Regions from separate parts of the Enterococcus casseliflavus genome, predicted to be linked through region 2. Evidence: a T-box and tRNA genes for the amino acid it is inferred to sense, from the RefSeq annotation. Region 2 holds a T-box; the other regions hold tRNA genes.

Region 1 (10,206 bases), 330 kb from region 2:
GATACGTACGCTGTCTGAAACTTCTTTGCCGTATAATTTTTCAACAGTTTTGCGGACAACGCCACAAATTTCGTCTGCGATGTTTGCATCCGCTGATTTACCAGTACCGATCGCCCAGATTGGTTCGTACGCAATCACAAGATTACTTACTTGACCGTCTGTTAAACTGTCTAAGCCAGCAGTGATTTGTCCTTCGATCCACTCCGCTGTTTTGCCAGCTTCATAGGTTTCTAAAGATTCACCACAGCATAGGATTGGGATCATGCCGTTTGCAAAGATTGCTTTGGCTTTTTTGTTGATGTCTTCATCTGTCTCATGGAAGTATTCACGACGTTCTGAATGGCCAATGATGACATAGTCAACACCTAGATCTGCTAAAGCTGCTGGTGAAGTTTCGCCAGTAAAGGCACCTTCATTTTCCCAGTAGCTGTTTTGAGCAGCAATTTTTAATTCTGTTCCTTCAGCAGCATTCACTAATGTTTCTAAGAATAAAGCTGGCGAACCGATCACAGAGTCAACTGTATCGTTGCTAGGAATTTTTGTTTTGACTGCTTCAGCAAATTCTTTTGCTTCTTTCGCAGTTTTGTTCATTTTCCAGTTTCCGGCAATAATTGGTTTGCGCATGTTCTGGCACTCCTTTTCGTTATCAAGCGTGCAAAGGAGATCCTTTGCACGGCTTGTCATTGATTATTTATCGTTGATCGCAGCTAGGCCAGGAAGTGTTTTTCCTTCTAACAATTCAAGGCTGGCACCGCCACCTGTTGAGATGTGGGTAAATTTGTCAGCAAAACCTAATTGTTCTGCTGCAGCTGCAGAGTCACCGCCACCGATGATCGTTGTTGCATCTTCAAGGTTGGCAATTGCTTCACAAACACCGATCGTACCGTTTGCGAAGTTAGACATTTCAAACACACCCATAGGTCCGTTCCAAACAACTGTTTTTGCGCCTTTTAATGTTTCAGCAAACAAAGCGATAGTTTCAGGTCCGATATCTAAGCCCATTTGTCCTTCAGGAACATCACCAGTATGTTCTTCTGTTGGAACATCATTTGAAAATTCAGCAGCAGTGATTGAATCAACTGGTAATACTAATTTATCGCCAGCTTTTTCGATCAATTCTTTTGCTAATTCTACTTTATCTGCTTCCACAAGAGAATTACCGATTTCCATGCCTTTTGCTTTGTAGAACGTATACGTCATTCCGCCGCCGATCAAGATTTTGTCTGCTTTAGGAATCAAGTTTTCGATTACGCCGATTTTGTCAGATACTTTTGCTCCACCAAGAATCGCGATCATTGGACGTTTTGGTTCTTCGACTGCTTCACCGATGAATTTGATTTCTTTTTCCATTAAGAAACCAGCAACTGTTGGGATACCTGTTGAAGCGATCCCTACGTTTGAAGCGTGTGCGCGGTGTGCGGTACCAAAGGCATCATTTACAAAAACATCGCCTAAAGAAGCCCAGTATTTACCTAGTTCAGGATCGTTTTTGCTTTCTTTTTTGCCATCGATGTCTTCGAAACGAGTGTTTTCAAAAACAACGACATCGCCATCTTGCATGTTGTTGATCGCTGCTTCTAATTTTTCGCCGCGGGTTTCATCCACGAAAGTTACTTCTTTGCCTAACAATTCGCCTAGACGTTTCGCAACTGGCGCTAAAGATTTTCCAGCTTTATCTGCTTCTTCTTTCACACGACCTAAGTGTGAGAAAAGAATTGCTTTTCCGCCGTTTTCGATCACGTAATTGATTGTTGGTAATGCTGCTTTGATCCGTGTATCGTCTCCGATCACTCCATCTTTCAATGGAACGTTGAAGTCCACACGTACAAGAACTTTTTTATCTTTTAAATCGATATCTTGAACTGTCATTTTCGCCATGAACAGATTCCTCCTAGCATAATTGTTAAAAAAAGCGGAGAAGCGCGATGCTTCCCCGCTTTCTCTTGCGATGGTTTAAATTAAAGTCGTTCGCAACTCTTATAGGTTAGCGAAGTATTCTAAAGTACGTACTAATTGTGCAGTGTATGACATTTCATTGTCGTACCAAGCAACAGTTTTAACTAATTGTTTGTCGCCAACAGTCATAACTTTTGTTTGAGTTGCATCAAATAATGAACCGTAAGTCATACCAACGATATCAGAAGAAACGATTTCGTCTGTGTTGTAACCGTAAGATTCGTTTGAAGCTTCTTTCATTGCTGCATTGATTTCATCAACAGTTACTTCTTTGTCAAGAACAGTAACTAATTCAGTTAATGAACCAGTTGCAACAGGAACACGTTGAGCAGCACCATCTAATTTGCCGTTCAATTCTGGGATTACTAAGCCGATCGCTTTAGCAGCACCAGTTGAGTTAGGCACGATGTTTGCAGCAGCAGCACGGGCACGGCGGAAGTCACCTTTAGGGTGTGGTCCGTCTAGAGTCATTTGGTCACCTGTGTAAGCGTGGATTGTAGTCATTAATCCTTCAATCACACCAAATTTGTCGTTCAATGTTTTCGCCATAGGAGCTAAACAGTTTGTTGTACATGAAGCACCAGAGATAACTGTTTCTTCACCTGTTAAAGTTTCATGGTTTGTGTTGTAAACGATTGTTGGAACATCGTTTCCACCAGGAGCTGAGATAACTACACGTTTTGCACCAGCTGTTAAATGTTTTTCAGCAGCTGCTTTAGAAGTGAAGAATCCAGTACATTCTAACACGATTTCAACACCTAGTTCGCCCCAAGGCAATTCTTCAGGGTTGCGGTTAGCTAAAACTTTGATTTCATTTCCGTTCACATTGAATGAACCTTCGTGAACTTCAACTGTACCGTTGAAACGTCCTTGTGTTGTATCATATTTTAACAAGTGAGCTAACATTTTAGCATCTGTTAAGTCATTGATAGCCACAACTTCGATTCCTTCTACTTCTTGGATACGACGAAATGCTAAGCGTCCGATACGTCCAAATCCATTAATACCTACTTTAACTGTCATTTAAGATTTCCTCCTTATGAAAATCATAAAAATATTTATTTTAAAGGGTTGCCCCTTTTAAAATCTCATTTGCGCAAGCTTCATCGGTGATGAGCCAGGTTTGTTTTGGTGCATTTTTCATGTATGCATTGACCGCTTTGGCTTTTGATTGTCCGCCAGCGACCGCAAAAATAATTGGGACTTTTTGCAAATCTTTTAATTGAAGTCCGATGCGAGGAACTTTGTAGACGACCTCGCCAGCTTCGTTAAAGAAATACCCAAAGGATTCTGCAACTGCATTTTTTTGTTTTAACATCAGAATTTCTTGTTCTGACATTTTTCTTCGAGCCGCCATATGCAACGCCCGTCCAATACTATGAATAACACAATTTGCTTGACTTATCAAGTTTAAGACATCAACGATGGCGGGTTCTTTCAAGAGAAACTCGTAGGTGTTCATGCTTAATTGTTCTGGTACAAACAAGGAGCGATAATCGCCATTTGTCTGCATTGCCATCACCGAGCTGACAGAGTTTGCTTGCACGTTGACTGATTCTCCGATACCACCACGGGCTGGAACAAACAAGTTATGACGTTTGGCGGTTTCCAAATTACCCAATTCCTCGGCAACTTTCGCCATTGTCGTCCCTCCCATTACTGCGATGGTGTTTTTGCCTTCTGGCAATAAGAGATCCAACGATTCATTCAGCAACTGGCCAAATTCAGCAATAACTTTCGGTTGTCGATCACCATCGCCGCTCGCAATCAAACAACGTTCGATGCCAAAGGTCTCTGATAATCGTTTCTCGATTTGGTGCATTCCGAACAGCTGATCCATCAGTGCACCAATCTTCGTGTACACTTCTTCTCCGTAGGCGGTCAATTGCATGCCGCTTTTTGAAGAGTCGATCAGTTTTAGCTTTTTAAGGATATCTGTTTCCGTCCTCAACACGCGTTCCGTCATTGATAAACTTTCCGAAAGTGTCCGGCGGCCAACGGGCTGCATCCAATAAATATTTCTTAAGATACGGTAACGTTCCTGGAGTACAGCGAGAATATCCGGGGTGATTGCCTCAATCAATTTTAATTCATCGAGCATTTTATATCCTCCCGTTGGACAATTTTCGTCCTACAATGACTTAAAATGACCCATCGATTGCAAAAAAAATTTAAATCTGTTTCCTACACCAATAATAGTAGCACTTATCGCCTTGATACGCAACTATTTCAGTCACAAAATCTTGCTTTTCATAAAATCGTCATAATTTGAAAAAGAGGAAAGGATCGATAAAAAAAAGGAAAGGCTTTGCTGCCTTTCCTACTCGTTAATAGTACGTTTTGCTTTACTCGAATCGTTTCCGCTTGGAAGAACCTGGGATATTCATAGCTTCACGATACTTTGCCACCGTTCGTCTGGAAATATCGATGCCCTGGGCTTTGAGGGCATCTGTCAACTTCTGATCTGACAATGGTTTGTTTTTATTTTCTTCATCGATCAGTGCTTTTAGCTGCTGTTTGATCGATGCCGTCGTCAGGTCATCACCGCTTTCTTGTGTCGAAACCTTCTGTCCAAAAAATAGTTTTAATTCAAACACCCCAAAGGAGGTTTCCAAGTATTTCCCGTTGACCGCTCGGCTGACCGTTGATTCATGAATCCCCAATTCTTCGGCAACTTCTCTTAAAACCAATGGCTTTAATGGGCGATCTGGTTGAGTGAAAAACTCCTTTTGCCGTGCAACGATCTGCACCCCGACACGATAGATGGTATCCCCTCGTTGCAGCAAGGTCTTTTTCAGCCACTCGAACTCTTGGGCTTTATTGTCTAAATAACTTAAGACCTCTGGATCACCGCTTTGCTTCAATTGATCAAAATATTGCTGCTGAAAGCGAACCTCTGGTAAGGCGCGTTTGTTTGATTTCACGATCGGCTGTCCTTTTTCAACCGTCACCCGCAGGTCAGGAACGATGTAAAGCCCATCGGTTGACCCAAACGCAGCCCCTGGTGTGGGGGTCAATGTTTGAACATAATCAAAGACCTTTTGGATCTCAGTTAATGGAATCTGCAGCGCTTTGCTGATTTTGTCCCACTTGCGCTCTGCCATTTCCGTAAAAAATTCTTCTAAAATGAGATAGGCCATTGGCGGCGCATAATCATCTCTTTCCGTTTGTAGCATCAAACACTCTCTTAGATCACGAGCACCGACGCCTGCTGGATCTAGCTGCTGGATCAAGGTCAAGGCATCAAGCATTTGGATTGGGGTCCCACCAACAAGTTTTCCAGCTTCTTCCAGATCAATCGTCAAAAAGCCGTTTAAATCAATGTACTCGACTAAAAATAAAACGATCGTCCGCAAGAAGGTATCTCGGTAGTTTAAATGCACTTGATCGATGAGGTATTCGAATAAAGACGTATGCTGGTCAGGGATCTGGCTTAAATAATCCATCAATTGTTCTGATGAGCCATTGCTTTTGCTTGGTGTGATGGGCGAATCATATTCCCCCAGATCAATCAATGGATTTTCTAATGCTTGGTTATCTATGAAGGACAATAATTCGTCTGCAGAAAATTGCAGCACTTGGATTGATTGCTGTAATTTCTGCGTCATAGCAAGCTTTTGCGTCTGTTTTTGTTGTTGTGAAAATTGCTGTTGAAATTTCATCATTCTACCTCTTGTTTTTTTCACTGAAATTGGTTAAACTAATATTTGTGCTTCGCGCCTTTAGTGTAGTGGATATCACGTAAGATTCCGGTTCTTGAGACGGGGGTTCGATTCCCTCAAGGCGCGTTTTTTCTTTTCGTTACAAGTATACTCGATTCAAATCAATAATTCAAAAGCACTTAGGGACCGCTGATGCGGTTCCTTTTTTTATTTGTATCTATGTAAGAAGACGAAATCGTCCTTCAGCGATTAAAAGCTGCTTGCAGCCCAAAGGCGAAAAAAAGAAGAGGATTACTCCTCTTCTTCCTCTTCATCCGCAAAATCATCTTCATCATCGTCATCGATAATGGTGAGATCTTCCTCAATGCTGTCAGGTAATTCTTCTTCATCATCGGTGCTATTGTCGGCGCCGATTTCTTGCAAGTCTGAATTGTATGCCGAGATTTCTTCATCCTCGTCATCATCATCATCAAAGAGATCATCTTCTTCGTCATCTGACAAATCAGTATCCTCAGGATCATCATCGTTATAATCGATTGCGTCTTCATCATCGTTGATAAAGGCATTGACTTTTTTACGTTTGCGACGACGTGGTGTATCTTCATCCTCGTCTTCGATGCCATGGTTGACTTCTTCATCGATCGAATCAATGGCGTACCATGAACGTAAGCCCCAACGATTGTCGCCTAAAGAAATAAAACTACCGTCGATATTCAAGTCTGTATAAAACTGCGCCAATGAATCACGAATCTCGCTGTCTGAAGTTTCAAGATAGTTTTGAATTTGGTTGACCAAATCAGAAAAATCCATCACGTCACCGCGCTGCTCTAAAATCGCATGGGCAACTTCAATCATCGACAATTCGTTTTTATTTACACCTTCAAATACATTAATTTCCAAACGGGACACGTCCTTTCACAGTCTACTCCTAATCATACAAAATTACGTCTCAAATTGCAATTTTTTCTTTCAATTTCCCTTTGATCAAGCGGTAAATTCTAAAGATAGTTTGTATTCGCCGACTTTGTCAGCAGCCATGAACAAGTCATAATCGATATCGATCTTTCCCGAATATGGACGGTCTTTCAAGCTAACGTGCAAGTGATTGGTGAAGGTGTGGAACATCATCAAGCCATACGGGGTTTGGTAGCTCGTCTCTAAACGTTCCTTATAAGAAAATTTCAAGCGCATGCGCATTTCCCCTGAGCGAATCAATTGAATCAATCCGTCTGGCATGATTTTCATCGTGACGGGAACGTCGGTGCCGTCTGGCTGGATCTCTTTGTAACGGATGTATAAGGTATCACCGATCTTGACTGCTTGTCCTTGCAGATCAAACAGAAAGTTTTCTGTTTCCCCTGCTTGACGTACATTGGTTGTTAAATGAATCGAGATTGGGATTCCTTTTGATAATTCTTGCATGTACGTGTGCCTCCTTTGAAGATTTCAGTTTCATTCTTGCTTTTTTTCATTCGTTTGTCAATCATTTCAGTTGATTCTCCTTGGTCTATTTCTTCATTGAAAATAAAAAAGCGAAAACAAAAGCAAGTTTTCATTCTTTTCTCCAAGTAATTTTCCAAGAATCGTATATAATAAGGATAACAGGTATTTTTAAAGGAGTTTAACCGATTTGACTATCTATATAATGGATCAAACCTTACCACGTATCCACAATCCTTATGAGCCGTTTGCTTTTACCGATGTTGCCACCGAAGCTGCTGGCAAACTGGAACAAGTTTATTGTCATTTTTGGCAGTTGTCCGATACGATGATTTTAGGAATGAAAGATACCCGGCTGCCTTTTTTGTTAGATGGTCTGCAGGTTTTGAAAGAAGCTGGCTATGCCTCGATCATCCGCAACTCAGGCGGGCTTGGGGTCATCAATGATGCCGGTATTTTGAATGTCTCCCTCATTTTCCCTAAACATTTGGCTGCCACTACGGATGCAGCCTATGAAATGATGGCGACATTGTTGCAAACAGCCTTTCCTGAGCGGACAATTTTGGCTTATGAAATTGCTGACTCGTATTGCCCAGGCACCTATGACCTGAGTATTGACGGAAAAAAAATTGCTGGCACAGCACAACGACGAATCAAAGACGGCGTGGCTGTCATGATGTATCTGAGCATCAATGGCGACCAACCAGCCCGCGGCTCTCTCGTTCGTCGTTTTTACCAAGTAGGTTTGAAAGAGCGCTTTGGTACAGATGGCTATCCAGCCGTCAATCCTGCGAGCATGACCACTTTAGAAGCAGCCCTCGGCCGTAAGTTTACCACACAAGAGGTGATTGACCGCTTGCAAAAAGCCCTGCTTTTCTTGATCACAGACCAATCCCTATATCCGCTTGAGTCACTGGATCAATGGCTTTCAGAAAATGACCTTAGCGAACAAATGCAGCAACGCTTAGCTGGCATGGAAAAGCGAAATCACCCAATAAAGGAGTTTAGCGATGAGCCTACCATATAAATATCAAACCTTAGCGATAGAAAAAGTGTTTCGTGACCCTGTTCACAACTATGTCCATGTGCAGCACCAAGTGATTTTAGACTTGATCAATTCCAAAGAAGTGCAGCGTTTGCGACGAATCAAACAACTAGGGACTGCTTCTTTCACCTTTCACGGAGCAGAACACAGCCGCTTTTCTCACTCCTTGGGGGTTTATGAAATCAGCCGCCGCATTTGCGATATTTTCCAACGCAATTATTCGATTGAAAAAGTTGGACCGAACGGCTGGGATGATAAGGAGCGTTTAGTGACCTTGTGTGCAGCATTGCTTCATGATGTGGGCCATGGTCCATACTCCCACACCTTTGAGCATATTTTCCATACAGACCATGAAGCCATCACAGTGGCGATCATCACTTCTCCTGAAACGGAAGTTCATCAGATATTGAACCGAGTGGAGGCTGGATTTCCTGAGAAAGTGGCAAGTGTCATCACTAAAACCTATCCAAATCCCCAAGTCGTTCAAATGATTTCCAGTCAAATCGATGCTGATCGGATGGACTACTTGCTGCGCGATGCTTATTTTACCGGCACTGAATACGGCACGTTTGATCTGACCAGAATTTTACGAGTGATTCGTCCGTACGAAGGCGGTATTGCTTTTTCTATGAATGGCATGCACGCTGTGGAGGACTACATCGTCAGTCGTTACCAAATGTATGTGCAAGTTTATTTCCATGCGAGTTCTCGAGGGATGGAAGTGATCTTAGCCCACTTGCTGGATCGTGCTGCAGAACTTTATCAAGTGGATCAGGAAATGTTTCAAAGCCATTCGCAACTGCTTCTCCCATTTTTAAAACAAGAATTCACTTTAGATGAATACTTGAAACTCGACGATGGCGTGTTGAATACCTACTTTACCCAATGGACGGAAGAGAATGATCCGATCCTCAGCGATTTAGCCAAGCGGTTCTTAAATCGTAAACCGCTAAAATCCGCTCGCTTTGACGATGAGACGCAGTTGCCGATGATTGAAGAAATGCAGGGACTGGTGGAAAAAGTCGGCTTCAATCCCCGCTACTATACTGCCATCAATTCAAGCTTCGATCTGCCTTATGATTTTTATCGACCAACTTCTGGTAAGCATCGGACACAGATCGAATTACAGGAAAAAGATGGTTCCCTTGTAGAATTATCCCAAGCCAGTCAACTTGTTGCAGCCTTAGCAGGACAAACCCAAGGTGACCAACGCTTTTATTTTCCAAAAGAAATGATTGACCCCAACATCCAAAATCACTATGATTTATTTGGAGAGACGTATCAAGAGTTTGCCAAGCACATTCGCAATGGTGCTTTGATCAAACCAAGCCACTAGGAGGAACTTATGAGTATCAAACTGATCGCCATCGATATCGATGGCACCCTGCTGAACAACGACCGCAAGATCACTCCAGCAGTTTACAAAGCATTAAAAGACGCAGAAGCACAAGGCGTGCGCATCGTTTTGTGTACGGGACGCCCCTTAACTGGTGTCCAAGATTTATTGAAGGAACTAGACTTATTTACGGACAATGATTTCGTGATTACCTACAACGGCTCTTTGGTTCAAAAAACCAAAAATCAAGAGATCATCTCTGAATTCGGCTTGTCCCAAGATGACTATCTCTTTGTTGAGATGACTGCGAGAAAATTAGGGGTTCACCTTCATGTAGAAACTGAGGATACCATGTATACCGCTAACCGCGATATCAGTCCTTACACGATTTATGAAGCCTTCTTAGTCAACATGCCATTGAAATATCGGACACCAGAAGAAATGACTGCTGACTTGAATATCATCAAAATGATGATGATCGATGATCCCGAAATACTGGATCAGATCATCCCACAATTGCCGAGTAGTTTGACCGACAACTACAATGTGGTTAAAAGTGCTCCTTACTTCTTGGAAGTCCTAAATAAACAAGCCCATAAAGGAGCTGCTGTCAAAAAATTGGCGGAGCACTTAGGCATCAAACAAGAAGAAGTCATGGCGATCGGCGATAATGAAAATGATTTAACCATGGTGGAATATGCTGGTATCGGTGTGGCGATGGCCAATGCTACTGAAAACGTGAAAAATGCCGCAGATGTCCTAACTGC
Region 2 (10,206 bases):
GCTTGGCAGTTCTCCCGCCACGTTTAGCTCCGGAACTAGAAGAAGTGACTGCTTATCTATTGGATCAGCCCAATCAAATCGCGGCATACCATATTCCTTGGGCAGATGCGATCAAAGCCCAGCACCCAGAATGCAATGCCGATAACGTGTCGCAGATTTTGCGTAATGCATTAGGGGAAGTCTTTACGCAAGTATTGACGCATGCAGGCGTCTTCAAGCGAGACCAGACAGGGCAAGCGGCCTTTGCTCGCTTTATAGCTACTTTATAAAAAAGTTCCCCGCAAAAAAGGAGGCTGGAAGATGGCAACGATCAAAGATATTGCACAACAGGCTGGCGTCTCGCCAGCCACTGTATCACGGGTGCTGAATTACGATTCAGAATTATCGGTCAGTTCTGAAACCAAAGAGAAAATTTTTAAAGCCGCAGAAGCACTCAATTACACAAAACATAAAAAGAAGAGTCAGCCGGAAACCAGTAGTATGCGCTTGATCCAATGGTTTGATACCGAGGAAGAATTAGCAGATCTTTACTACTTAGCGATCCGTATCGGGATTGAAAACAAAACCGAAGAATTAGGGATTCGTTTGCTGAAAGAACCCTACGAAGGATTGACTGATACCGCAGTCGATGGAACGATTGCACTAGGAAAATTCGATGATCACCAGATTCGACAATTGAAAAAAAGCCAATCCAATTTGTTGATGGTCGATTTTGACGCATTGGCTCAGGGCGTCAATTCTCTGGTAGTGGACTTTCAACAAGCGGTGGATTTAGTGATCGATGACTTTATTGCAAAAGGCCACCAAAAGATCGGCTTGTTATCAGGCGTTGAGTTTACCAAGGATCATCACCAAGAAATCGAAGACCCTCGGCGCCGGATTTTTGAGGAACGGCTACGTCGGTTGAAGCTGCACCACCCGCAATATCACCTCAGCGCACCGTTTACAGTAGAGGGCGGTTATGAGGCGATGAAAGAGTATTTGCAGCAAAACAAAGAGTTGCCAAGTGCTTTATTTGCTTCCAGTGATGCCTTAGCGATTGGCGCTATGCGTGCTTTGCAAGAAAAAAACATCAAGATTCCTGAGGAGATCGCAATTATCGGCTTCAACGATGTCAGTGTTGCAAAGTACGTCTTTCCGACGCTGTCAACCATCAAAGTTCATACGGAATGGTTGGGGGAACTGGCAGTGACGACCTTGCTGGATATCATTACGAATGCAGCACCCGTTCCTCGCAAAGTTACGATCGCAACGGAACTGATTACGCGTCAATCCTCCTAGCAACCAGTTGAATCACCGAAGGATGTCGTTACACACGTCAACTGAGTTTTAATGGAATAACAAAAAAATGACTATCGTCTTACCCGAACCTTTAAACAGCCTCGTCGGTTTGCAGCTGCAGCCGTGCTTGCTTTTTTCAAAGGTTCGGGTATTGTTGTCCTATTGTTTTTTTTCTAAACGCAGGCATCTTTTGGGAGACTTGGTTGGGCATTTGATTAGAATATGGTAGAATATGAGAGAGTTTTTTGAATGGGGAGAAGAAAGATGAAAACATTAGCGATTGATACCTCAAACCAGACACTGGCGGTTGCGGTGGTCGATGGTCAAGAAGTGTTGGGACAAAGCCAGACGATGGCGATCAAAAACCACAGCACAGCATTGATGCCTGCCATTGATGGATTGATGCAAGCGGTGGGGATGGCACCTAAAGAGCTGGAGCAAATCGTTGTTGCGAAAGGTCCTGGTTCGTATACAGGTTTGCGAATCGGCGTCACAACAGCAAAAACGCTGGCGCAAACATTGAACATCCCGCTGATTGGTGTTTCTAGTTTGAAAGCAGTCGCTGCCAATTGTGTGGGCGTATCGCAAGTGATCGTGCCGTTGTTTGACGCTCGCCGTCAAAATGTCTACGCAGGTGCCTACCAATGGCATAATGGGACCTTAGAAACAAGGATCAAAGACCAGCATATCTCACTGTCTGAATTATTGACCCAGTTAAAAGCAGTCGATGGTCAAGAAGTGCTATTTGTCGGCGCCGATACCATCAAATTTAAAGACATGATCGAGGCGGAACTGCCGACAGCCCATATCAATCAAGTATCGTTATGGAATTACCCGAATGGCGTTGTTTTAGCTGCTATTGCGAAAGAAGAAGCGCCGGTCGCTTCGATCCATGATTTTGTACCAGACTATTTAAAATTAGTTGAAGCCGAAGAAAAATGGTTAGCCTCGCATGAACCGGGAGTGGATGCCTATGTTGAAAAAATTTAAAACGATGACGGGAAAGCTGGCTCTTTTCCGTCAGATTCAATACCCAGAGCGTAAAAAAGAGATACGAGGGGAAACGTACGTTGTTCGTGAATTAGTCGGAGATGACATTAAAGAGCTGCTGCAGGTGGAGCGTCTCGTGTATGCTGGGGAACTGCCTTGGACCAAGAGCGCCTTTTTGTCAGAGCTTTATTCACGGGTCAAACATCTTTATTTGGGCATCTTGCATAATGAGCGGATGATTGGGTTTATCGGGGTGCGGATTTTAGGCGCTGATGCCCATATCACCAATATCGCGATCATTCCTGATTATCAAGGAAAAGGGATCGGTTCTTTCTTGCTAGGAGAAATCGAACGTTATGCACGGAAAAACAAATGCGACCGTTTGACATTAGAAGTGCGCCTGGGCAATCGTGATGCGCAACGTTTGTATCGGACCCTCGGGTTTGTTTCACAGGCGATCAAAACGGCGTACTACACCGAAGGCAATGAAGACGCATTGGATATGGTGAAATTTTTAAATGACTAACGAACAAGCAGATCAAACGATCCCGACACCGCAAATGCTCTGGTCATTGGCAGATCAGAGCTATCCCTTTGGCTCGCCTTGGAATGTGCAGCAATTTCAACAAGATTTGCAAAACAGCAACAGTCGCTATTTGTTCCGTTATGGAAAAACCAATCAAGAGCTGATTGGGTTTCTCTGTTTTCAGCAAGTGCTGGATGAAGCAGAGCTGTTTAATGTAGCGGTTTTACCAGCGTATCAAGGTCGTGGTTTGGCGAAAGAATTGTTGAAGCAAATGGAATCGCTCGTGGAACAAACCGATGGTCGGCGCATCTATCTTGAAGTGCGTGTGTCGAATTTGCAAGCACAAGCTCTTTATTTACGTATGGGCTATACAGTCATCGGTCGTAGAAAAAAATATTACAGTCATCCAGAAGAGGATGCGTTGATTATGGAAAAGAAAGTAGGCGGACAAAAATCAAATGAATGAATTGATTTTAGCCATTGAAAGCAGTTGTGATGAAACCAGTGTGGCAGTGATTAAAAACGGCGACACCATTTTAAGTAACATTGTTGCTTCGCAGATCAAGAGCCACCAGCGCTTCGGCGGTGTCGTACCAGAAGTCGCTAGTCGTCACCATGTCGAACAGATTACTTTATGTATCGAAGAAGCATTGACACAGGCCGACACCCAACCTGAAGAGTTGTCAGCTGTTGCTGTTACCTATGGTCCAGGGTTGGTTGGGGCACTGTTGATTGGGCTGTCTGCAGCAAAAGCCTTTGCCTGGGCCCACAGCTTACCGCTGATTCCGGTCAATCACATGGCAGGACATATTTATGCAGCTCGCCTAGTGAAGCCATTGGTTTTTCCTTTAATGGCATTATTGGTCAGCGGTGGCCATACCGAATTGGTGTATATGGCAGAAGATGGCTCTTTTGAGATCATCGGTGAAACGAGAGATGATGCCGCTGGTGAAGCCTATGACAAAGTCGGTCGTGTTCTGGGTTTGCCTTATCCTAGTGGGAAAGAAATTGATCGCCTTGCGCATCTAGGCAGTGATACGTATCACTTTCCTCGAGCAATGATACAAGAAGATAATTTTGATTTTAGTTTCAGCGGCTTAAAGAGTTCCTTTATCAATTTTGTGCATAATGCACAGCAAAGAGAGGAAGCTTTGTCAGTAGAAAATCTAGCAGCTAGTTTCCAAGCCAGCGTTGTCGAAGTATTGGTTCACAAAACGTTGCGGGCATGCCAAGCTTATCCTGTAAACCAGCTGATCGTTGCTGGGGGAGTCGCGGCGAATCAAGGCTTGCGTGACGCTTTACAAAAAGCGATGCAGGAATTGCCGGAAGTGGAATTGTTGATTCCACCGTTGCGTCTTTGCGGAGATAATGCGGCCATGATTGGTGCCTATGCCCATGTTGCGTTGAAAAAGCAGCGCTTAGCAGATCTTTCATTGAATGCTGATCCAAGTGTCAGCTTTGCCCATACGATTTCTTAAGATGATTGCACCTAAGATCCGTTCTTAGGTGTATTTTTTTAGTTTCTTTATGAGCAAACAGAAGATTTTGTTGTATTTTATTTCATTATTTGATATCATAATGTATAATTATTAGTTAATTGGAGGGCGGGTATGCAATGACATCGGTTTTTAAAGGACGCAGTTTTTTAGCAGAAAAGGATTTTACAAAAGAAGAACTACAATATTTGATTGATTTTTCCCAGCACTTGAAAGGGATGAAGGCCAACAATCAACCACATCGCTACTTAGAAGGAAAAAATATTGCACTTCTGTTTGAAAAGAATTCGACACGGACGCGAGCAGCCTTTACGGTTGCAGCGGTGGATCTGGGGGCACATCCGGAATTTTTAGGGGCCAATGATATTCAGTTGGGGTCTAAAGAATCTGTTGAAGATACCGCCAAAGTATTCGGCCGCATGTTCGACGGGATCGAGTTTCGCGGCTTTAGTCAACAGGTTGTCGAAGATCTGGCCAGCTATTCAGGCGTACCTGTTTGGAATGGCTTAACGGATGAATGGCATCCAACGCAAATGATTGCTGACTTTTTAACCATTCAAGAAAACTTCGGTGAGCTGACTGGCTTGACCATCGCATACTGTGGGGATGGGCGCAACAATGTCGCTAATTCTTTATTAGTGACCAGTGCGATTTTAGGGGTCAATATTCATGTCGTCACTCCGAAAGTCTTGCAGCCAGAAGCAACCATCATCGCACAGGCACAAGCCTATGCCAAGCAATCGGGCGCAAAGATTTTGGTGACTGATGATGTGGATCAAGGTGTTCTAGGCGCTGATGTCGTGTATACCGATGTTTGGGTATCAATGGGTGAAGAAGAAAAATTCCAAGAGCGGATCGAACAGCTGGTGCCGTATCAAGTCAACCAATCGTTGATGAAAAAAACACAAAACGATCAAGTGATTTTTATGCATTGTTTGCCAGCATTTCATGATGATCAGACCACGTATGGCAAAAAAGCAGCGCAGGCGTATGGAATTTCTGAGATGGAAGTCACTGATGAGGTCTTTCGCAGTAAGTATGCCCGTCAATTTGATCAAGCCGAAAATCGTTTGCACTCAATCAAAGCGATCATGGCAGTGACTGCTGGAGATCTATTTATTCCTAAAGTATAAAATAATTTTTTTTGAAAATGCCAAAATCTCGCTAGCCAAACAAACATTTCTTTGCTATACTTTCTGGGAAGTAAATAGCCTTGATTTGATGAAACAAGAGAAGTAGCGATTCGAGTATCAGTTAGCGAGTTCGGGGTGGTGGAAGCCGAATTGATCAGATTGTGAAACGCACTTGTGAGAATTTGCCAAGCAAACGGAATTCTGCCGTTATCAGAAAAAAGTAGGTCCGAAAAGGACAATCAGAGTGGTACCGCGGGAAATCTCGTCTCTAGTGCATGTTATGCGCTAGAGGCTTTTTTGTTTTTATCAATCATTTCTTGCATGAAAAACATACAGCTGTTTGCTTGCTTCAAACAACTTTTCATCAAAACATGGGCTCAGTCATTATAGGAGGGATACTATGAATAACAAAGAAATCGTCGCACAAGCCATCCATCAAGTAGTAAAAGAAGATCTATCGATCGAACAAGTTCAGCAATTACTGGAAAATCCAAAGTCAGCTGACCATGGGGATGTGGCATTCCCAGCCTTCTCGCTAGCAAAAGTCTATCGGAAAGCGCCGCAGCAAATTGCCGCAGACTTAGCAGAAAAAATCGATCAAGCGTCTTTTGAAAAAATTGAAGTGGTCGGTCCATATTTAAACTTCTTTATGGATAAAAAAGCAATCTCTGCCCACGTCTTAGAGATGGTTCTCAAAGAAAAAAATCATTTTGGCGATCAAACCATCGGCAATCAGCAAGCAGTACCCATCGATATGTCTTCACCAAATATTGCCAAACCCATCTCAATGGGGCATTTGCGTTCCACTGTGATCGGTAACTCGATCGGCTTTATTTTAGAAAAAATCGGTTACCAGCCAATTCGCATCAACCATTTAGGCGACTGGGGCACACAATTTGGGAAATTGATCGTGGCCTATAAAAAATGGGGGTCAGAAGAAGCGGTCAAAGCGGAACCAATCAACGAACTGTTGCGTTTGTATGTTGATTTTCACGAAGCTGCCGAGACAGATAAACAATTAGAAGATGATGCGAGAGCTTGGTTCAAGAAACTAGAAGATGGTGACCAAGAAGCAATGGATTTGTGGCAATGGTTCCGTGATGAATCATTAAAAGAATTCAATAAAATCTATGATATGTTGGAAGTTTCCTTTGATTCATTGAATGGCGAAGCTTTCTATAATGATAAAATGACAGAAGTCGTGGAATTATTAGAGGAAAAACACTTGTTGAAAGAAGACCAAGGGGCAGAGATCGTTGATTTGGCTGCGTATGACTTAAATCCAGCCTTGATCCGCAAATCCGATGGTGCGACTCTTTACATCACACGGGACATGGCCGCAGCGCTGTACCGCAAACGGACCTACAATTTTGCCAAATCATTGTACGTGGTAGGAAATGAGCAAAGTTATCACTTCAAGCAATTAAAAGCTGTTTTGAAGGAAATGGGCTTTGAGTGGGCAGATGATATGACCCACGTACCATTTGGATTGATCACCAAAGATGGGAAAAAATTATCTACGAGAAAAGGGAAGATCGTTCTTTTAGAAGAAGTATTGAATGAAGCGATCGATTCAGCGAAAGAACAAATCACTGAAAAGAACCCAACGCTTGAAAACAAAGAAGAAGTTGCAAAACAAGTCGGTGTCGGGGCAGTCGTTTTCCACGACTTGAAAAATGACCGTTTGAATAATTTCGACTTTACGCTAGAAGAAGTTGTCCGTTTTGAAGGAGAGACCGGACCCTATGTGCAATATTCTCATGCCCGTGCCATGAGCATTCTTGAAAAAGCCGACTTTGATCCTGCTGCTGTCAGCAGTCTGGCCTTGGCAGATACTGAGAGCTGGGAAGTCATCAAATTGATTCAGCGCTACCCAGAAACCGTGCTGCAAGCAGCAGAAAAATATGAACCATCCGTCATTGCTAAACATGCCATCAAATTGGCACAGGCTTTTAATAAGTATTACGCCAATGTGAAAATCTTAGCTGAAGATGCGGAAAAAGACGCACGTCTGGCTCTAGTTTATGCAGTAACGACCTTATTAAAAGAAGATTTACGGTTGCTTGGTTTACATGCACCCGACAAAATGTAACAAAAAAAGCTGCGTCCTTGTTTCGACAAGGACACAGCTTTTTTGTAGTAAAAATACAGATAGGTCACATTTGTTCGGTGTCTTATAAGACCGCGTGGTTTCTGATAAATTGATAAAAAGTTTCGGCATCTTCGTCGCTGCGGGAAATCACCGCTACTGTATCAAAGCCCGCCAACGAGCAAACTTTTTCTGGCATAGTCACTTCATCGATCGCAGCCGAAAGCAAAGGCGCATTGTCCGCAACGGTATGGATCAACGTCATAAATTGCACACGATCTACTTTAGTGACAACGTCTTCGATCATCTGTATCAAACGCTGCTCTTCTTCTTTTTCATCTTCTGACGATTGCATTCCTTGAAAAATGACAAACTTCGTCTGACCTGTTTCATCGGGCACTTTCACGATTTTCAAATCACGAATATCGCGAGAGATGGTCGCTTGCGTGGCGGAGACGCCTTGGGCTTCCAATTGCTGCAATAATTCTTCTTGCGTGCGTACAGTATGTTCAGTAATGATTTGTCTAATAAGTAAATGGCGATCAGCTTTTCGCATAGGTAAACTCCTTTAAGCATGATTGATTAAGTCAGCCTTATCATAGCAGATAAAGCCGAAAAAACCTAGATATAATAAGAAAAGAATTAGAACGTTAAAAAAAAGCTGGACCACGAATCGTAGTTTTTTCATTTGAATCAGTTGCATTTCTTTTTTAGCTACTGTATACTGTTTAAGGCGTGAGTTTTTCACGTCAATCCCACATCTTGTTCCATCTGCGAAGCGGTGCTGATCGATTCAGTTCTTCAAGGAGTAAAAGAGCAAGAGAGGAAAACAAAAAAACCAAATTGGAGGAAACACAACATGGCAGTAATCTCAATGAAACAATTACTAGAAGCCGGCGTACACTTTGGTCACCAAACTCGTCGCTGGAACCCAAAAATGAAGAAATATATCTTCACAGAAAGAAACGGCATCTACATCATTGATTTGCAAAAAACAGTGAAATTAGTAGACGCAGCTTACGACTACATGAAAAATGTTGCTGAAGAAGGCGGCGTTGCATTGTTCGTAGGTACTAAAAAACAAGCACAAGAAGCAATCAAAGAAGAAGCAATCCGTTCAGGTCAATACTATGTTAACCATCGTTGGTTAGGTGGAACTTTGACAAACTGGGAAACAATCCAAAAACGTGTTGCTCGTTTGAAACAAATCAACAAAATGGAAGAAGATGGCACATTTGCTGTTCTTCCTAAAAAAGAAGTCGTTGGCTTGAACAAAGAGCGCGAACGTCTTGAAAAATTCTTAGGCGGTATCGCTGATATGCCAAGAATTCCAGATGTAATGTACGTTGTTGACCCACGTAAAGAACGTATCGCGATCCAAGAAGCACGCAAATTAAATATCCCGATCGTAGCTATGGTCGATACAAACTGTGATCCAGACGAAATCGATGTTGTTATCCCATCAAACGATGACGCTATTCGTGCCGTTAAATTGATCACTGCGAAAATGGCAGATGCTTTCATCGAAGGTAACCAAGGCGAAGACCAAGTAGCAGAAGAAGATTTTGCTGCTGAATCAACAGAAAACGCAACTTCAATCGAAGAAATCGTTGATGTTGTCGAAGGCGACAACGCATCAGCTGAATAATAAATGATGGAGCTGTTTCAAAGGCTAGGCGCCAAGCCTCACTCTCCTTTGAAACAGCTTTTTTTAAAGACAAGCAATCTTGTTTAAAAACATTTAGGAGGAAACAAAAAATGGCAGAAGTAACAGCTAAATTAGTAAAAGAATTACGCGATATGACTGGTGTAGGAATGATGGACGCAAAACGTGCATTAGTTGAAGTAGAAGGCGACATCGAAAAAGCCGTAGACTTATTACGTGAAAAAGGTATGGCAAAAGCTGCGAAGAAAAACGACCGTATTGCTGCTGAAGGTTTAGCATCTGTAGCGATCAACGGCAACACAGCAGCAATCGTTGAAGTGAACTCAGAAACTGACTTCGTTTCTAAAAACGAAATGTTCCAAGACTTAGTAAAAGAAATCGCTGAAGTAATCGCAGCAAACAAACCAGCTGATATGGATGCTGCTTTAAAATTAGAAACTTCTAAAGGCACAATGGATGCTGCGTTGATCGAAGCAACACAAGTAATCGGAGAAAAAATCAGCTTCCGTCGTTTTGAAGTTGTTGAAAAAGATGACAATGCTGCTTTCGGCGGTTACCTACACATGGGCGGACGTATTGCTGTATTGACTGTTCTTGAAGGAACAACTGACGAATCAGTTGCGAAAGATGTTGCAATGCACGTTGCAGCGATCAACCCTCGCTACGTGAACGAAGCACAAATCTCTCAAGAAGAATTGGATCATGAAAAACAAGTCTTGACAGAACAAGCATTGAACGAAGGCAAACCAGCGAACATCGTTGAAAAAATGGTTGAAGGACGCTTGAAGAAATTTAAAGCAGAAATCGCTTTGGTTGACCAACCATTCGTTAAAGACCCAGATATGACGGTTGAAAAATACGTTGCATCAAAAGGCGCAACTGTGAAATCTTTTGTCCGCTTTGAAGTCGGCGAAGGTATCGAAAAACGCGAAGACAACTTCGTTGAAGAAGTAATGAGCCAAGTGAAAAAATAATTCTGTTCCTCGAACAGATGGGAACGCATGGAAGTGCGCTCCCTTTTTTTA
Region 3 (10,206 bases), 1.0 Mb from region 2:
AAAGGATTTGCCAATCAGCCACCGCACTGGCAAACGCTTGTGGCGCAAAGCGTCGATCCTTCACATAAGCAAAGGTCGTTTCATCAGGTGCGATCAAGCCCATTTTCGCCCCACCTTCGATCGACATATTGCAAATGGTCATGCGTTCTTCCATCGTCAGACTACGGATTGTTTCGCCAAAGAATTCTACGGCATAGCCACCACCAAAATCAGTGCCATGGGTCGCGATCAATGCCAAAATAATATCTTTGGCGTACACTCCCGGCTGCAGCTGACCGGTGATCTCAACTCCCATGCGTTTCGGTTTTGTCTGCCAAATCGTCTGTGTCGCAAAGACATGCTCCACTTCACTCGTACCGATCCCAAACGCGATCGCACCGAAAGCACCATGGGTGGCAGTGTGGGAATCACCGCAAACGATCGTTTTCCCTGGTTGGGTCAAGCCAACTTCTGGGCCAACCATGTGGACGATTCCTTGGTTGGCAGAGCCATTGTCACACAATTCGATCCCAAAATCACGACAGTTTTTACGTAACGTGTCCATTTGCTTTTTTGCAACCAGATCAGTGATGGTAAAAATATCTTTGGTAGGCACGTTGTGATCCATCGTTGCGAAGGTTTTTTCGGGACAACGGACTGTCCGTCCCGCTTGCCGTAATCCTTCGAAGGCTTGCGGTGTCGTCACTTCATGGATCATATGCAGATCGACATAAAGCAGCTGCGCTTGCCCTTCTTCTCCTGTGATGACATGCCGATCCCATAGTTTATCAAACAGCGTTTTCCCCATAATTGCTCACTCCTAACTGTGCAATAACCGCTTCTGTAAAGGCAGTTGTTGTTGCTGTACCACCTAGATCACGGGTCAAGATCCCCGCATTCATTACCTCGTAACAAGCACTTTCGATGGTATCCGCCAGCTCTTCCTCTTGAAAGGACTCTCTTAGCATCATGACGACAGATAAAATCATGGAAACCGGATTGGCGCAATTTTGCCCAGCGATATCAGGTGCAGAGCCATGAATCGGTTCATATAAAGAAACCCCTTCTGCGCCATGACTTGCGCTGGGCAGCACCCCTAATGACCCTGGCAAAACCGAGGCTTCATCACTTAAAATGTCGCCAAAGAGATTTTCTGTCACGATTACATCAAAGTCTTTGGGATTTTGGATGATTTTCATAGCGGCGGAATCAACATATTGATGAGTCAACTGACAATCTGGGAATTCCTGTGCCGTTTCTTCCGCTAATCGGCGCCAAAGTCGGCTAGTCGCCAACACATTTGCTTTATCGACAGAGAGAACCCGCTTCTTCCGCGTGCGGGCGATCTCAAAAGCTTTACGCAAAATCCGTCGAATCTCTGCTTGATGATAATGATTGATGTCGTAGGCTTCTTCAGATTTTTCTGCTTTTTCGCCAAAATAGATACCGCCAGTCAACTCACGAACGATGACAAAATCTGTCCCCCGAAGGATCGCTTCTTTAATGGGAGACAAAGCAATCACCGCATCAACTACTTTGATGGGCCGAATATTGGCGTATAGCCCTAACGCTTGACGCAAATCCAAAAGTCCTTTCTCGGGTGTTATCGGTGCGTTTTCCCAAACTGGATCACCAATGGCTCCTAAAAGGATCGCATCCGCCTGCTGGCAAGCTTGTAGTGTTTCTTGCGGCAATGGCTCTCCAGTAAGTGCCAGCGCCGCACCACCAAATGGCCGCTGGTCAAAATGAAAGCGTTGGAGATGGTCTGGACAAGCCGCTTTCAATACCGCAAGCGCACTGGCCATAATTTCTGGTCCGATGCCATCTCCTGCTAAAACCACGATCTTTTTCAAACAAGGACACCTCGATTCTTTAGAGCTGCGCTAGCCTGTACATAGGCTTTGGCTGACGCCTGCAAGACATCAAAGTCTAAGCCGATCCCGCTGATTTTTTCATTGGTTTCCTGGCATTCAATAACCACGTGCACTTCCGCTTGCGCATCTTCCCCACTGGTCAAGGCAGTGATCTCATAGTTCAACAACTTCGGCTGTTGCTGGAAAATCTGATCGATCGAGTTGTAGATAGCTTGAATACTGCCGGCACCGATAGCTGATGCCACTTGTTTTTCCTCGTCTTTGATGATAGAAACCACCGCTCCTTGATGGCCATTGGACACGTATTGCAGCTGAACTGACTCCAACTCGCAGCCATCTTCTTGGCTGCGGCCCTGGTCAGCCACCAACGCTAACAAATCTTGTTCGGTCACTTGCTTTTTCTTATCTGCCAACTCTTTGAAGCGTTTAAACAATTCATTGGTTTCTTCTTGGTCAAACTGGTAGCCCAGCTGCTGCATTTTATCGACAAACGCATGGCGGCCAGAAAGTTTGCCAAGAGGCAGTGAGTTGGTTTGTACGCCTACCAATTGCGGGGTAATGATTTCGTAAGTTTCAGGATTTTTCAAGACGCCATCTTGATGAATCCCAGATTCATGAGCATAGGCATTGCCGCCGACGATCGCTTTGTTTTTCGGTACCGTGATCCCAGACAAACGTGCCACCAGATCGCTGGTGCGTTTTGTTTCGTTTAACTTGATGTTGGAGGTAGCCTGATAGAAATCATTGCGAATATGCAACGCCAGCGCCACTTCTTCTAATGCGGTATTGCCCGCTCGTTCGCCGATCCCGTTGATCGTTCCTTCCACCCGATCAGCACCATTTTCGATAGCTGCCAGCGCATTGGCTGTCGCCATTCCCAAGTCATCATGACAATGGGAAGAAAAAATGATCGGCTGCTCACTCTTGATATTGGCGATCAAATAAGCAAAAAGCGCACCATATTCCGTAGGATTGGTAAACCCTACTGTATCGGGCACATTGATGATCGTCGCGCCGGCATCAATCGCTGTTTGAACCGCCTCAAGCAAGAAGGCCTTATCGGTGCGGGTGGCATCTTCTGGCGAAAATTGAACTTTTTCAAAGCGTTCACGGGCATAAGCCACATGTTCTTTGATGGAAGCGAGTACTTCTGCTTTCGTCATATTCAGCTTGTACTGGCGATGCACCTCACTCGTTGCTAAAAAGACATGGATCTGGGGATCGATGGCTTGATGAAGAGCTTCATAGGCACGATCAATGTCTTTTTTCTGACAACGGGCAAGTCCTGCAACGGTCATTTTCGTCACCGCCCCAGCAATCGCTTGGACTGCTTGAAAGTCTCCTTCTGATGCAATCGGAAAGCCTGCTTCGATCGTATCGATCCCCCATTTTTCTAATTGCAGCGCCAGTTGAACCTTCTCTTTTGTATTGAAGTTGACTCCCGGTGTCTGTTCACCGTCTCTCAATGTGGTGTCAAAAAACTGGATTTTTCTCATCACTATTTCCTCCTTGGCAGTGGTAGGGGCACGCTTGGCGCGACCTCATTCAAACAAATTGAAAAAATGGTATAAAAAAAGCACTCCATAAAGGGTTTCCTTCATGCAATGCGAATAGGACTCTTCAAATGATGCCTTAAAAAGGCGGGTCATAGAAAAAGAGTCCTTACGATAATAATAATAAAAATGCAGCTGTTTGTTTCAATCGTTTATCCATCGTCGTCACCTATCACTTTTTTTATCTTGTTATGAAGATACCAAACAGCAGGTTCCTCTGTCAACACTTTCCCCTGAATTTTCTGAATATTTCGATAAAAAGTTCGTTTTCACCCTGATGATGGGTTGCTTTTCTTCCTTGATGAAAATTTAAGCAGAACCTGACGAGATCTTCACAGGATTTTAACCAAACCTCCACATAACACCGTTATGATAGAAATATCCCAAAAATATTTTTCACCCCTTTATCCTGCCAGTCGTATGACTGGTTTTTTTGTTGTTCCAAAGACTCGAAAAGATTGAACTTAAGGTGAGTTATTCGTATAATAAGGGGCAGCGATAAATGAGGAGGATGAAGATGCGCAACGAAATGATGCATCGTCCAGTAGTCAAACCAGAACTAGTGGCGTTTATGCGTGAAAAACAAAAACAATTACCCGGCGAACTTGGTGAAATCGAGCAAGCCGCTCATGAAAAAGAAGTGCCAATCATCCCACATGAAACTGTGGTCTTTTTGCAGTTTTTATTGGGACAGCTTCAGCCAAAAGAAATCCTTGAGATCGGCACAGCGATCGGTTTTTCTTCAAGCTTGATGGCGCAATGTGTGAAAGAGGGGCATGTCACAACGATCGATCGCTTTGACGTCATGATCCGCAAAGCCAAAGAAACCTATGCTCGCTTAGGAAATGAAGACAAAATCACGCTTTTAGAAGGACAAGCGGCAGATGTCCTGCCTACATTGAGTGGGCCTTATGATTTTATCTTCATGGACAGTGCCAAATCGAAATACATTGAATTTTTGCCAGAATGTCTACGCCTGTTACGCAAAGGTGGCGTGTTGATGGTGGATGACGTGTTCCAAGCTGGAACGATTTTACAACCCATCGAAGACATCCCTCGCAACCAGCGAGCGATCTATCGCAAGTTGAATCTTTTCTTGGATACCGTGATGAACCATCCTCAGCTGACCTCCACCCTCGTCCCTTTAGGAGATGGCGTGATTCTCATTACGAAAGAAGCAGATAGCGTGATCCTTGAGGAACCTGAGAAAGGTTGAGGGCAGCTGCGCTTCCTTTTTTCAAAGAAAAAATAAGAAAAGGGCGAAAAGAGATTGACATTGCTGCGCCCTTTTTCTATAATGTTATTTGTTGCTGATTGATTTCAACAGCTTAGGCGAAGTGAGCATTCGCTGAAATTTATTTGTTCCAGTAGCTCAGCCGGATAGAGCATTCGCCTTCTAAGCGAACGGTCGGGGGTTCGAATCCCTCCTGGAACGTTATTTAACCGTCGAGAACCCTTGTTCTTGGCGGTTTTTGTTTGTTCTTGTGCCAAATTGATTTAGATTTTTGCCATAGCAATTTGGTGAATAATCAACAGCCTGTTTCCTTCCTCATCAAAAGCAATCAAACGATCGATTCCCATCCGCTTCAATCTTCAGCAAATTTCTTTCATTGGCATCATCGTTTCCGTGTTTATTCTAATTGTCAGCTGTTTGACATCAATGAAGAATCTGCCACAGGTACTTCCAATGCCGCTTTGGCTTGCTTCTTGCATCAAAAATGTTCCCTTGAAAAAGAAGTGTATCGCTTTGAACAAGGCAGCAATTTAGGTGAACCTTCTGAAATCTTTGTCAAACTAGCTACGTCCTCGCGAAAGGAAATCCAACGTGTTTATGTTGGGGGCAGAGGGCATTTTTGCGAGACAGTCACCATCGACACCGATACACTGGCATAATCACAACAATTTAGGCTGATCTTCCATCAGCCTTTTTTCCTCTTCACACATCGTGTTCTTTTTCCATAGCAGCCCATCAGTATCTCGAATACTAGTTTTCTCATAAAAAAAAGAACCCAACTCGGGTTCTTTCCTTCACCTTGATTTTCTATGAAATACCGACAAGTTCTGCTAACAGCTCACTGACTTTAGGCAGTGGCTCGTTCTGTAAGGCTGCTACGATTTTTGAACCGATCACTACCCCATCGCACACTCGGGCAAAGCGCTGCACGTCTGCGTGGGTCGAGACCCCGAAACCAGCTAGTACTGGAATCGGACTTTTTTCCGAAATGGCTTGCAAATGCTGATCCAGCTGTTCGTTGTATTGACGATCTTCTCCAGTGACACCGTTCACTGTCACAGCATAAACGAATCCTTCCGCTTCTTCGATCAGTGTCTGAATTCTGTCTGGCGGACTGGTCAAAGAGACCAGTGTGATCAGCGCGAGATCCGCCGCATCAAACGTAGGCGTTACTAGCGATCGATGTTCAAAAGGCAAATCTGGAATAATCAACCCTTTCACATTTGTCGTTTTTAACTCATTTGCTAACTGTTCAATCCCATAATGAAAGAATGAATTGGCATACCCCATCAATACCAGTGGAACCTCAGAATGGATCGTTTGCAGCAAAGCAATGATCTTTTTTAAAGTGGTCCCATTGGCTAATGCCTGCATTCCAGCTGCTTGGATGACCGCTCCATCTGCGACTGGGTCTGAAAAGGGCACGCCGATTTCAATGGCGGCTGCGCCATGTGTCGTCAATAGCTCGATTTCTGCCGGCAGGCGTTCCAGTCCGTTGGCACCCGCCATAATATAAGGTACAAACAAAGGCTTGCCTTGTTTTTGGCGCTCTTTTAGTTTCATCGTCAATGTTTTGCTGGTCATTTCGCTGCTCCTTTCCGATCTTTGATTTGTTGAACATCTTTGTCCCCTCGCCCAGACAAACAGATCACTAAGCGTTCTTCTGCTGTCATCGTTGGCGCTAACTTTAAAGCATAGGCAACGGCATGAGCACTTTCCAAAGCAGGAATAATGCCTTCGATTTGAGACAAGAGATAAAAGGCGTCAACGGCTTCTTCATCAGTGACCGCGAAATACTCCGCTCGCGCAATTTCCTTCAAATATGAATGCTCGGGACCGACACCAGGATAATCCAAGCCGGCTGAAATCGAATAAGGTTCGATCACTTGCCCATCATCGTCTTGCAGCAAATGCATTTTGGTACCATGTAAAATACCGATACTGCCTTTCGTTAAAGTCGCCGCATGCTCGGTAGTATCCACGCCTTTTCCAGCTGCTTCAACGCCAATCAAACGAACGGTTTGATCGTTGATGAAAGGATAAAACATTCCCATCGCATTGCTGCCGCCGCCAACACAAGCAACGACTGTCGTTGGTAGTTGTCCTTCTTTTTCTAAAAGTTGCCGCCGTGTCTCACTCCCAATCACACTTTGAAAATCTCGAACGATCTCTGGAAAAGGATGCGGACCGAGTACCGAACCCATCACGTAATGAGTGTCCTCGACGGTTGCGACCCAGTAGCGCAGCGCTTCATTGACAGCATCTTTCAATGTCTGATTGCCTGATGTGACTGAAACCACTTTTGCTCCCAACAATTCCATTCGAAAGACGTTTAGTGCTTGCCGCTGAACATCTACCGCGCCCATAAAAATCGTGCATTCCATACCGAACAACGCGGCCGCAGTTGCTGTGGCGACGCCATGCTGCCCAGCACCGGTCTCTGCTACCACTTTCTTTTTCCCCATCCGTTTTGCTAATAAGACTTGGCCAAGTGCATTATTGATTTTATGGGCACCCGTATGATTCAAATCTTCTCGCTTCAGATAAATTTTGGCACCGCCTAAGTGTTGTGACAAGCGCTGTGCATGATAAAGGGGGGTCTCTCTTCCTACATACTCTTGCAAATATTCCTGTAATTCAGCTTGAAAACTTGCGTCCGTTTGTGCTTCACGATAGACAGTTTCCAATTGCTTGACTGCATACATCAATGTCTCTGGCACAAACTGTCCGCCAAAAGAACCATAAAATCCTGCTTTTGTGGGATACTGAGTCATCTTTTTTTCTCCTTTACTAAATGAATAAATTGTTCGATTTTCCGACTGTCTTTCTTGCCCTGGGTTTCAACGCCTGAAGAAACATCGACAGCATAAGGCCCAAAAAGTTGGATCGCCTCTTCTACATTTTCCGCGTGCAACCCGCCAGCAATAAAAAATCGCTCAGACAACGGCAACGGTTCTCTCGCCGCTTTTTGCCAATCAAAGGACTGGCCGTTGCCGCCAGCATAAGGGTGATCTCTTACTGGAGCGTCCAATAAACCAAAATCTGCATCGCAGCTCAGGAAATCTTGCTTTAAAGTTTCTGCTTCTCCATCAAAGGCTTGGATCACTGCGATCTTTTGATGAGCAAAAACGCCCTTCTGAATGGCTGTTTGCAAAGATGGCAGAACCTTTCCATGGAGCTGAATCGCTGTCAGTTGGGCGGCTTGAATTGCCGCTTGCACTTCTTCAACACTTGGAGAAACGAAAACCCCGACTTTCCCTACATTTTCGGGTACTTGCTCCGTTATCTTGCGGACTTGGGTCGGATCGATTCTCCGACGGCTTTCGGCAAAAACAAAGCCAAGGTAATCTGCTCCTGCATTGACGGCAGTTTCGACATGCAGGCGTTCGGTGAGTCCGCAAATTTTCACTTTGGTCATCGGCGGCTCACCTGCAAATCTGCCGCTGTTTCAGCAATTCGATTGCTTCTCATCAACGTTTCTCCAACGAGGACTCCATGATAAAACGGTGCAAGCTGCAGCACATCTGCGGCAGTTCGAATACCAGATTCACTGATATAAACCGCCTCTGATGGCTGAGGTGCTAAAGCAATACTGACATCCAAGGAAACGTCAAAAGTTTTTAGGTCACGATTGTTGACGCCGATGATTTTGGCACCTAATGCTTGGGCTTGTTGAAATTCAGCCGCATTATGAGTCTCAACGAGTACTTCCAACCCTAGTGCTTCGGCTTCTTGATACAGCGCGACGAAACGGGCTGGCTCTAACGCAGCCACGATCAATAAAACGATACTGGCACCTGCATTCTTGGCGCGAATCAATTGTTTTTTGTCGATAATGAAGTCTTTGCATAGTATAGGCACCGAAACAGCCTTACTGACTGCTTCAAGATCTGCCAGCGAGCCTTTGAAAAATTGTTGGTCGGTCAAAACGGAAATCCCGCTGACACCCGCGGCTTCATAAGCTTGCGCTTGCGTGACTGGGTCGATCGCTTGATTAATGTCTCCTTTTGAAGGTGAAGCTCGCTTGATTTCAGCAATGAGGTGCATCTTTTGTGGTCGTTCCTTGACTTGCTGATAAAATGATGGACGTTTCGCTACGACCTTTTCGATTTCTTGTGGCATCGCGGCAACTTCTTCAACTTTTTTCTGGATGATCGTTTCTAAAAAATCCATGATTCTCCTCCTTACAGCTTTCGTAGTTATTGGCTATTTGACTGGCGGATCAACTCCTGCAGTTTGTCATAGGCGGCGCCCGAAGCGATACACGCCCGTGCCATCGCAAAGCCTTCCGCTAGGGTGGCGGCTTTGCCGTTAGCGTAAAAGCCTAACCCTGCATTTAAGACCACTGTCTCTAGATAAACGGAAGGGTGATTTTTCATCACCGCAGTTAAGATCGCGGCGTTTTGAGCCGCATCTCCGCCGACGATCGCCTCGATCGGTGCTGGCGTAAAGCCATACGCTTGCGGATCCAAAGAAAAATTCGTCACCTTTCCTTCGTGATAAAAACTGATCGCCGTTTCACCAGCCAAATTGGCTTCATCCATCCCATTACATCCATGGATCACCATTGCTCGTTCCCGACCAAGACTGCCTAACGCCTGAGCGGTGTCTACCAAGCTCTCGCCAGCGTAAGTACCGATCAGTTGCGTAGTCAACGGAACAGGATTGATCAAGGGGCCTAATAGGTTAAAAATCGTTGGTGTTGCTAATTCTTGCCGTATCTTCATCACTGCTTTCATGCCGGGATGCAACGAGGGAGCGAAGAGAAACGCGATGCCGACAGTCGCTAATAACTCAGCGATTTTTTCTGGTGATGCTTGGATCGATACCCCCAAGCAGGCTAAGACATCGGCACTGCCTGAACGACTAGAAATACTGCGATTGCCGTGTTTTGCCATCGTGATTCCCCCGGCTGCTAACACGAAGGCAGCCGTAGTGGAGACATTAAAACTATTGGAGTGGTCGCCGCCAGTACCGCAATTGTCCATGGCGTCTCCTCCTTCATAAGGAATGGTCACGGCATGCTCTAACATGATTTCCGCTAAAGCGGTCAATTCGGTGGCTGTGATGCCGTTGATCTTCATCGCAACTAACGCTGCCCCCAATTGACTTTCTGAAAACATCCCGCTTAAAATTCCTTGAGCAAAGTGGCGCATCTCCTGATAACTTAAATGACTGCCATTAAAAAGCTGCTGGGTGATTTGCTGCGGCTGCTGTATTTTGACTGCTTCCATAAAAAGTTCCTCCTTTTTCATTTGCTGCTTTTTGCTGAGTTTTCTGGAATGAGTTCAAGAAACCGTTGGATAAAAAATGCCCCTTCGTTTGTCCCCATTGATTCAGGGTGGAATTGGAGTCCTACGATCGGCTTTTGTCGATGCTGGATCGCCATGATGATCCCTTTTGTTTCAGCAAACACCTCAAATTGTGCAGGCAGGGTCGCTGGCTTAATGACCAGCGAGTGATAGCGCATGACAGTCATGTCTCCTAGGTAGGTTTTGAATACGCCTTTTTTCTGATACGTAAGGCTCGATTGCTTGCCGTGCATAATGGCTGGTGCTTGGACCAC

The links. A T-box is a leader RNA that pairs with one kind of tRNA and senses whether it is charged. The one in region 2 lies ahead of argS (arginine--tRNA ligase), so its partner is inferred to be a tRNA-Arg.
Region 1: it has a tRNA-Arg gene. The T-box ahead of argS (arginine--tRNA ligase) is inferred to sense a tRNA for this amino acid. The anticodon was not compared.
Region 3: it has a tRNA-Arg gene. The T-box ahead of argS (arginine--tRNA ligase) is inferred to sense a tRNA for this amino acid. The anticodon was not compared.

The regions. Positions count from the first base shown of each region.
Region 1 covers NZ_CP119393.1:849,394-859,599, reverse strand. Annotated here, with positions in the region: gene tpiA (triose-phosphate isomerase) at 1-624, opposite strand, end outside; gene P0G38_RS04105 (phosphoglycerate kinase) at 688-1,878, opposite strand; gene gap (type I glyceraldehyde-3-phosphate dehydrogenase) at 1,978-2,979, opposite strand; gene P0G38_RS04095 (sugar-binding transcriptional regulator) at 3,020-4,057, opposite strand; gene rpoN (RNA polymerase factor sigma-54) at 4,302-5,621, opposite strand; tRNA gene P0G38_RS04085 (tRNA-Arg) at 5,673-5,744, shown strand; gene rpoE (DNA-directed RNA polymerase subunit delta) at 5,910-6,518, opposite strand; gene P0G38_RS04075 (YwiB family protein) at 6,603-7,040, opposite strand; gene P0G38_RS04070 (lipoate--protein ligase family protein) at 7,264-8,085, shown strand; gene P0G38_RS04065 (HD domain-containing protein) at 8,069-9,439, shown strand; gene yidA (sugar-phosphatase) at 9,449-10,206, shown strand, end outside.
Region 2 covers NZ_CP119393.1:1,176,726-1,186,931, forward strand. Annotated here, with positions in the region: gene galT (UDP-glucose--hexose-1-phosphate uridylyltransferase) at 1-269, shown strand, start outside; gene P0G38_RS05780 (LacI family DNA-binding transcriptional regulator) at 301-1,281, shown strand; gene tsaB (tRNA (adenosine(37)-N6)-threonylcarbamoyltransferase complex dimerization subunit type 1 TsaB) at 1,546-2,271, shown strand; gene rimI (ribosomal protein S18-alanine N-acetyltransferase) at 2,255-2,797, shown strand; gene rimI (ribosomal protein S18-alanine N-acetyltransferase) at 2,790-3,263, shown strand; gene tsaD (tRNA (adenosine(37)-N6)-threonylcarbamoyltransferase complex transferase subunit TsaD) at 3,256-4,275, shown strand; gene argF (ornithine carbamoyltransferase) at 4,413-5,426, shown strand; T-box leader at 5,506-5,699, shown strand; gene argS (arginine--tRNA ligase) at 5,827-7,518, shown strand; gene P0G38_RS05815 (arginine repressor) at 7,601-8,071, opposite strand; gene rpsB (30S ribosomal protein S2) at 8,375-9,163, shown strand; gene tsf (translation elongation factor Ts) at 9,274-10,155, shown strand.
Region 3 covers NZ_CP119393.1:2,206,532-2,216,737, forward strand. Annotated here, with positions in the region: gene leuC (3-isopropylmalate dehydratase large subunit) at 1-787, opposite strand, end outside; gene leuB (3-isopropylmalate dehydrogenase) at 768-1,832, opposite strand; gene P0G38_RS10760 (2-isopropylmalate synthase) at 1,829-3,349, opposite strand; gene P0G38_RS10765 (O-methyltransferase) at 3,924-4,622, shown strand; tRNA gene P0G38_RS10770 (tRNA-Arg) at 4,768-4,841, shown strand; partial or broken gene P0G38_RS10775 (PhzF family phenazine biosynthesis protein) at 5,054-5,299, shown strand; gene trpA (tryptophan synthase subunit alpha) at 5,448-6,224, opposite strand; gene trpB (tryptophan synthase subunit beta) at 6,221-7,414, opposite strand; gene P0G38_RS10790 (phosphoribosylanthranilate isomerase) at 7,411-8,058, opposite strand; gene trpC (indole-3-glycerol phosphate synthase TrpC) at 8,055-8,813, opposite strand; gene trpD (anthranilate phosphoribosyltransferase) at 8,840-9,874, opposite strand; gene P0G38_RS10805 (aminodeoxychorismate/anthranilate synthase component II) at 9,892-10,206, opposite strand, start outside.